2 regions of the Bacillus sp. 01N45 genome follow, and region 1 is predicted to be linked to the other one. Evidence: predicted binding sites of a transcription regulator. Region 1 holds the regulator's gene; the other holds the start of a gene.

Region 1 (4,572 bases):
CATAACTCATTTAAAACTCGCTTAGAAGATGTTAAGTTTGCTTGTTCTTGATCATAATAACCAACAGATACATTGGATCCGAAAGAAACATCACCATTTAATAGTGGTAACTTATTCACAAGTGATTTTAATAATGTGGATTTTCCAATTCCGTTTGGACCAACTAAAGCAACGCTATCCCCGCGAGTTAAGCGCATAGTTACATGTTCAATAATCGGATCATCATCATAGCCGATAGTTGCATCCTTTACTTGTAAAACATCATTTCCACTTTGTTTTTCGATATCGAAGTGGAAGGATGCTGACTTAGAATCACCTAATGGTCTAGTCAATAATTCCATTCTATCTAATTGTTTACGACGGCTTTGAGCACGTTTTGTCGTAGATGCGCGCGCTATATTTTTTTGAACGAAATCCTCAAGTTTAGCGATTTCATCTTGTTGTTTTTCATAACGTTTCATGTCTTGCTCGTATAATGCTGATTTTAAGTCTAAATATTTACTGTAGTTACCAACAAATCGTCTGCTTTCTTTATTCGAAATTTCATATACTTGTGTAACGAGTTTATCTAAGAAATAACGGTCATGGGAAACGATTAGTATTGCGCCAGGATAGCCTTGTAAATATTGTTCAAGCCATGTTAATGTTTCGATGTCTAAATGGTTTGTAGGCTCGTCCAAAATAAGTAGGTCTGGTTTCGTTAATAATAATTTACCAAGAGCTAATCGTGTTTTTTGTCCACCGCTTAATGTAGAAATCGTCGTCTGGTGCGTTTCAACTGGGAAGCCAAGACCACTTAAAATCGAGCGAATATCTGCTTCATATTGATATCCACCTTGATCTTTATAATCTAATTGCAATTGGTCATAATCAGCTAATAATCTTTCATATGTAGCCTCGTTTGAAAAGTTTTCTTCTTTTCCCATCTCTTGCTCTAGCCTTCGAAGTTTTGTCTCCATTTGCTGCAAGTGTGTAAAGACGGTTAACATTTCATCCCAAATTGTTAAAGACGTTTCTAACCCGGTATTTTGAGCTAAATATCCGATTGAGACATCTTTTGGTTTTATAATTTCGCCACCATCATGAGATAGCTCACCAGCTATTATTTTTAATAGTGTAGATTTTCCGGCCCCATTTCGTCCGACTAATGCGATACGATCTTTCGTTTGAACTTCCAATTTTATGTTTGCAAGAATCGTTTCGGCACCGTATAATTTCGTAAGCGCGTTTACTTGTAATAAAATCAATGTTTTCACCTCAAATAATTTCTTAACTTTGCCATGTTTATATTTCTCAATCATACTAAAAATAGTGTATAGTTTAAAATAAAGAGAGAATACTTCTTCTCTTTATTATACAGGGAAATTCATGAGTGCTAAACTTCTGTATTTGATTCAAGTATATGAATAAAGATAGGAAGAGAGGAGAGGTTATATGGAGCAGCAAAAAATTCCACAGGCCACTGCCAAACGATTGCCTCTATACTATCGATTTATCCAAAACTTATCTCTTTCTGGTAAGCAACGTGTTTCATCAGCCGAATTGAGTGAAGCGGTAAAAGTTGATTCCGCAACGATTCGAAGAGATTTTTCATATTTTGGAGCGTTAGGGAAAAAAGGTTATGGATATAACGTAAATTATTTATTATCATTTTTCCGTGAAACACTCGACCAAGATGATATAACACGTGTAGCACTTATTGGAGTAGGTAATTTAGGGACCGCTTTCTTACATTATAATTTCACGAAAAACAATAATACAAAAATTGAAATGGCGTTTGATGTTAGTGAAGAGAAAGTCGGGACAGAAATCGGGGGCATTCCTGTATATCATTTAGATGAATTAGAAGAACGTTTATCAACTGATATACAAGTGGCAATATTAACAGTACCCGCTACAGTAGCACAATCTGTAGCAGATAGATTGGCAGAAACGAACGTGCATGGTATTTTAAATTTCACACCAGCGCGCTTAAATGTGTCAGATAATATAAGAATTCACCATATTGATTTAGCGGTAGAGTTACAAACACTTGTTTACTTTTTAAAGAATTATCCACAATAAAACGCAGAGGAAGCGACCTCTGCGTTTTATTATTGTTTTTTCTTTGTGAATTTAACTAAGATAAGGCGAAGTGCCAAATTAAAATCAATTGTTGCCATAACTGCAAATAGTATTGTCCACATATTCCAGATTGTATCTGTTACGTTCGTAATGGCGAAGCGTGTAAAGATACATCCTAGAAGGAAGTACAATGCAGCCATGAACAATGGTGAGTTCCTCATACTAAAAATCCTCCGATAAAGCCTTGCATTTTTTCAGCTTCTTTAATCATTTCTTGAATTTGTTCATTGCTCATTAAAACTTGAGCAACTGCAACTAATGTATTCATTGCAACATGAGCTGCGATAGGGACGATAATACGCTTCGTTTTTACATATAAAAAGGCGAATACGAGTCCCATAGAAGTGTATACCAATAAGTGAGTGAAATCAAAATGAATTGCTGCGAATACAAGAGAACTAATGATAGCAGCAATAAAGAAGTTAAACTTCTTATAAAGTGTACCAAATAAAATTTTTCTAAATACGATTTCTTCCAAAATAGGTCCTATTATAGAGATAACGATAAGGAACCAAGGTGTCGTTTTTGCGATATCCATAAGTCTTGCTGTATTTTCTGATCCAGGTTTAATTCCTAATACACGTATTTCTATCATACCGGCAATACTTTGTGAGAAAAATGCTAGGAAGAAACCGATAAAAATCCAACCAATCGTAGCTGGAACAGTAGAGCGCATTGTATCTAAACGTCTGTCACGAATATCTGTTCTAAGTAACCAAAGTACGATACATAATGCAATAAAGAAGCTAATGATTGCCCAGTGGCCAGTTATGAGTTGAAATTTCTCTTCTCTAGTAAATCCCCTGTTATCATAAAGTCCAGTTTTCAGCAGAAGTGGTAATCCAACAATGGATGATAACTGCATTAAAATGTATGTAACGATAACCCACCAATATTGTTTTTTCAAATGGTTTAACCATCCTTTCTAACTCTAGTGTATGAGATAAGGTAGGATAACATGTAAGTATGCTACCTACGATATAAACCTCGCTTAAATTATGTTTTTTTCGTAAATCCTTATTTGAAATTATAATAGAAGACAGGAGAAAGTTGTGTGTATAGCGAAAACAACTTAGGGTGTCCTTTCATATTGTAACATACGAGTAGGGGAAACAACGATTCATATAGTAAAGGTAGAAGAAGAGGGACTCTATATAGAAAAGTGTATAGCTTAATTTGCGAAAAAATTATGATTTTTTTACTTGCAAAAGAAATTGAGATTATTTATTATTATAAGTGTGTTAGCACTCGGGTGACTTGAGTGCTAATAAATAAAATTTACATAACAAAATGAGGAGGTTATTGTTCATGCTAAAGCCATTAGGTGATCGCGTTGTAATTGAGCTTGTTCAAGCAGAAGAAAAAACAGCAAGTGGTATTGTATTACCAGACACTGCAAAAGAAAAACCACAAGAGGGTAAAGTTATTGCAGTAGGTACTGGTCGAGTGCTTGAAAATGGTGAGCGTGTTGCTCTAGAGGTAGCTGCAGGTGATCTTATCATCTTCTCAAAATATGCAGGTACTGAAGTAAAATATGAAGGTACTGACTACTTGATTTTACGTGAAAGTGACATTTTAGCAGTTATCGGTTAATTATATAAATCTTAAAAAATTCAAGGGGGTCAATTATTATGGCAAAAGATATTAAATTTAGTGAAGAAGCACGTCGTTCGATGCTTCGCGGTGTCGACACTCTTGCAAACGCAGTAAAAGTAACGCTTGGACCAAAAGGTCGTAACGTTGTACTTGAGAAAAAATTTGGTTCACCACTTATTACAAATGATGGTGTAACAATCGCAAAAGAAATCGAATTAGAAGATGCATTCGAAAACATGGGTGCAAAATTAGTAGCAGAAGTTGCTAGCAAAACAAATGATGTAGCTGGTGACGGAACAACAACTGCAACTGTATTAGCACAAGCTATGATTCGTGAAGGTCTTAAAAACGTAACAGCTGGTGCGAACCCAATGGGTCTTCGTAAAGGTATCGAAAAAGCTGTTACTGCTGCAATTGCAGAATTAAAAGAGATTTCTAAACCAATCGAAGGCAAATCTTCTATCGCACAAGTAGCTGCTATTTCTGCAGCTGACGAAGAAGTAGGTCAATTAATCGCTGAAGCAATGGAGCGCGTTGGTAACGACGGCGTTATTACTTTAGAAGAATCTAAAGGATTTACAACAGAATTAGACGTAGTAGAAGGTATGCAATTTGATCGTGGATATGCATCTCCTTACATGATTACTGATTCTGACAAAATGGAAGCAGTTCTTGATAACCCATACATCTTAATTACTGATAAGAAGATTTCTAACATCCAAGAAATCTTACCAGTATTAGAGCAAGTGGTACAACAAGGTAAACCACTTCTTATCATCGCTGAAGACGTAGAAGGCGAAGCTTTAGCTACATTAGTAGTGAACAAACTTCGTGGTACATTCAATGTAGTAG
Region 2 (4,572 bases), on a different contig from region 1:
TTTAGATTCATTCTTTAACGGCAGAGTGTATCCTTTTACAAATGATCCTGCAAAACCAATTGGTGATGAAAAAATCGACTTACCAGAAGGAGATTACACAATTGAATTTGTTGGCTACGATAAAGCCGGGAAAGCACGTGTGAAAGGTGATTATGTCGTAATTGATAATACACCGCCAGAAGTGAAATTAACTGGATTACAGCCTGGTATTTATGAATTAAATGAAGAAAACTATACAGTAGAAGACGGTAAAAAAGCACTATGGGTTAAAGGAAATGTATATGATTCTAACGTTGACTACTTAAGAGGAAAAGGATTAAACATTACGCAAGAAGCGAACGGCGTTATGTACTATGACTATTCTCCCTACTTGCACAAGTTTTTACCTATTACTGAAAATGGTGACTTTAAAGTTGGTATTACACCTGATTCCTTTAAAACTGAAGGTCCAATGAACACAGGCGTATATATTTTCGATTATGCAACTGCAGGTCCTGACTATCCAAGCGGTGTAAATAACTATTGGTTTATTCCGCAAGGTGCTCAATATGCAAAAGCTAGTTATGATAAAAAAGAATTATATAAAGATGATGAATTCACTGTGACACTAAACGCCAAACATGTGAAACAATTTGTATCTGGAGAATTTAACGTAAAATTCCTAGAGAAGAACTTCAAATTTGCAAATGCGAAATTGAATCCTACTTTTGAAAAACTCCTTTCTGAAAAAGGGGTAACCGCAAAAGTAAATGAGCCGAAACTAGAAGAAGGTTCTGTTACAGTAGGCGGAGCTATCGATGATAAAAACTTCGCCGGATTAGATGGTGACTTCCCGTTCATTGATGTAACTTTCAAGGTAGAAAATGATGAGTTTTATGAAGCAAATGCTCAATTAGATTTACCGGTGTTCGTTTACTGGAAACAAGGTGAATCAGAGCCAAGCAGAATGCGTGTGCTTCAAGATCAAACATTCTCAGTTATGTCTTTAAACTCAAAAGTAGAAGGAAATATTAAACCTGGTGCATTCTTAAATGAACGTGGATATTTAGATGAGAAATTTGATTATACAAAGCTTGGTGTAAAAGTATATGCAACAGATTCTTACCGTCATAAGTTTGAAGGCTCACTTGATAAATACGGTTACTTCAAATTGAATGGACTTCCTGTTAATAAACGTGATTATAACTTATACGTGGAGGTTCCAGGACATTTAACAAGCCGACTAACTACAAAACTAGGTACTGAAAAAGATGGTAAACTACTTGGTCAATATTATTATGCACGACCTGACGAAAACCTTGCTGGCGATGTAAATGCTGATAAAGTAATTGATATGAAAGATGCTGAAATTATCGCTAGCAACTATGGTAAAAAAGGACTATCTGTGAAAGACGGCGACCTTAACAAAGATGGCATTGTCGACGAAAAAGATATTCGTTTCGTTGAAAAGAACTTCTTGAAAAAAGGACCAGATGCATCTAAATCACAAATACCTGTTGAAAAATCAAAAAGCGGTACACTGGCAGATATTTTAAAGAAATTAGGATTAACACCTAAAAAATAATAATAAAGAGCACTCTATATAAAGTAGAGTGCTCTTTTCTATAAACGACCCTTATCCAGCAAAAGGGGTATATTGGGGATATACAAGGGAAACCGGAAAAGGAATTTATATTAAATTATATAAAAACTCAGAGGTAGGAAGCAGTTTCCCGCCTCTGAATTATTTAGCAATTATTATAGTACTGGTGCCATTGTTTCTTTTAATACTTTTACAGAATGAGCGAATTTCGCTTTTTCTTCTTCATTTAGCTCAAGTTCTACGATTTCACGTACACCTTCGCGGTTAATAACAGCTGGAACACCTACGAAAGCATCTTTCTCACCATATTGTCCTTCAAGGTATGCAGATACAGTTAATACGCTGTTCTCGTTGCTTAAGATTGCTTTAGTTACACGAAGTAGTGACATACCGATTCCGTAGTAAGTTGCACCTTTACGCTCGATGATATGGTAAGCTGCATCGCGTACATTTTCGAAGATTTTATCTAAGTCTTCTTGTTTGTACTGTTCGTTGTTAGCTAAGATTGTTTCTAGTTTTTGTACACCGATAGTAGCGTGGCTCCATACTGGAAGTTCAGTGTCACCGTGTTCACCAACGATGTAAGCATGAACGTTACGTGGATCTACATCTAAGTAGTCACCTAACATGTAACGGAAACGAGCAGAGTCTAAAGTAGTACCAGAACCGATTACGCGCTCTTTTGGTAAACCAGATTCTTTCCAAGTTACGTAAGTTAAAATATCAACTGGGTTAGTTGCGATTAAGAAGATTCCATCGAACCCGCTATCCATAATGCCGCGAACGATTTGTTTAAAGATCTTTGTATTTTTCTCAACTAAGTCTAAACGAGTTTCACCTGGCTTTTGTGGTAATCCAGCAGTGATAACAACTAGATCTGCATCTTTACAATCTGCATAGCTACCGCTCCAAACTTTTGTTGGTGATGGAGAGAATGGTACCGCATGGCTTAAGTCCATTGCTTCCCCTTCTGCTTTTGCTTCATTAACATCTACTAATACGAATTCTTCAGCTACACCTTGGTTGATCATTGAGTAAGCGTAACTACAACCTACAGCTCCTGTTCCTACTAATACTACACGATTGATACCTTTTTTCATGGTAATTTCCCCTCTCTATTGTTCACATATATTTTTTATGATTGTTTAAGTAATTAATTAAAATACTAATTTAATGTTGTTTAACTTCTTTACATTCATATTGTAGCACGTATTATTGTGAATTACTTCACAAATTATGGCCTATTTGTGAACTTTTTCACATAGAGTGTAAAGTTGATGGAATAGGTGTGGAATCCATCTCAATGGAGACGTTTTCTTTAGATTGTGAAAGGGATTTTCTTATGTTTTTGTCGGTAAGTGAAATTATATCAGCGATTTTTTAAATATATGGACCGTAACTCCAAATATATCAGCGATTTTTGCAATATATCGACTTACCGACAAAAACCGACAATGATAACAGCATAACAAACGCCATCCTTTCTGTATATTTCTACAAAAAGAATAGCGTCTTTTGATTATATGGATACAAATTTATCTTAGCTGGACAGCGATGTTTTTTCCATACACGTCAAATTAACATACCGTCACTTATTAACAGTCAATAAACATGTGAACCTAGCAAAGCTCTTTAATTATTGTAGCAACACAGTCGTTTTTAAATCTTCAGCACCTCCATTTTTTAATGTATCATTTAGATCACTAAGATACGTAGGTTCAATTGTTAAGGATTTTGGAGGATTATCCATTGGTGGAAGAGCTAAAACAATATGGTGTCCGTATAGTCCCGTGCTACCAACTTGCAAGCTGACTCCTTCGTAGATTTTTCCTTTATCATCAGTTACGGTATAATCAAGTGCTGGCCAGCTATCATTAGCTTCCATTTCTTTTGGATAATCAAAGGTCAAATCAATCCTCGTTGAAAGTGAAGAAAAGGTTACTTGATTTACTGTTAATGCATATAAATTATCTTTCGTTGATGTTTTTATATTAGGAGTGAATTTATGAATCTCACCTTCAACTTTTGTAAGAGGAAATGCTACGTTCCATATTCCTGTTTGTTCAAATAAATCTTTCCCATGGACGGAAACATCAATTTTATCACCAAATTCACCGTAATTAGCCAGAGTAAATTCATGCTGCTCAATAATGGTGTTTTGTCCTTTTGACTTCTGTGAAGTAGAACCAATTGCAGCTCTGACTTCTTTCCCATTAATGGTTATATAACTAAATCCAGCTTTCTCTTCATTACTTTTGGAAATAGGATTCTCTCCTTTGTATTCCACCGTGACCACTAAACGTCCACCATCGTAAACAGCTTCTTTCACATTCATCGTTAAACCACTATGACTATCTCGTCTCTCAATTGATGTGGCAAGCTCATCCTTTTCAATTTTATCAGAAGCAATATCATTAAATTGTGCATAAATGGAGCCTATAACTGGAACACCCGATAATGTCTTTGCCATGGTAGGAGAAATGAATCCAAAACCTAAGAGAGAAACACATATTCCACAAGCAATAAGACTAGAATACTTAATTGTTTTTTTTCTACGGTACTGATTTTTCTTAGCTTGAAGCATGGCTGTTTTTTCTCTTTGAATTAACCGATCTTCTGGTATAGGAATATCATTGATATGGTGATTAATTTCTTCTTTATTCATAACTATATCCCTCCTTTAAAATGGGGCGTAAGGCTTGCTTTGCTCGATGTAATTGAGATTTTACCGTTCCTTCTGGAGAATTAAGAACCTCAGCAATTTCCTTAATAGATAAATCGTGATAATACCTTAATAAAATAATGGTTTTGTAAGTAGGATCTAAGAAATTAAATGCCTCGGTTAAATCCAGCGATTGCTCTAATTTATTCATGCTCTCTTCTGTACATAAATTAGATAACATTTCATCATTCGCAACAAATTGTCTAGAGGACTTTCTTACAAAATCAATGGATTTAAAAACAAGAATTTTAGTAATCCAACTTTGAAA

Evidence for each region. The regulator Rex, encoded in region 1, represses fermentation and respiration genes when NADH is low (regulators of the CRP and FNR family bind a similar motif). The targets are predictions, from matches to a motif close to TTGTGAAATATTTCACAA.
Region 2: the regulator Rex is predicted to act here: its motif matches at 2,798-2,815, upstream of AC1DMU_RS24135 (L-lactate dehydrogenase).

Annotation. Positions count from the first base shown of each region.
Region 1 covers NZ_JBFTQW010000027.1:4,034-8,605, forward strand. The annotation lists gene AC1DMU_RS29105 (ABC-F family ATP-binding cassette domain-containing protein) at 1-1,247, opposite strand, end outside; gene AC1DMU_RS29110 (redox-sensing transcriptional repressor Rex) at 1,435-2,064, shown strand; gene AC1DMU_RS29115 (YdiK family protein) at 2,094-2,285, opposite strand; gene AC1DMU_RS29120 (CPBP family intramembrane glutamic endopeptidase) at 2,282-3,031, opposite strand; gene groES (co-chaperone GroES) at 3,433-3,717, shown strand; gene groL (chaperonin GroEL) at 3,756-4,572, shown strand, end outside.
Region 2 covers NZ_JBFTQW010000013.1:1,648-6,219, reverse strand. The annotation lists gene AC1DMU_RS24140 (S8 family serine peptidase) at 1-1,564, shown strand, start outside; gene AC1DMU_RS24135 (L-lactate dehydrogenase) at 1,738-2,682, opposite strand; gene AC1DMU_RS24130 (DUF4179 domain-containing protein) at 3,219-4,247, opposite strand; gene AC1DMU_RS24125 (sigma-70 family RNA polymerase sigma factor) at 4,240-4,572, opposite strand, start outside.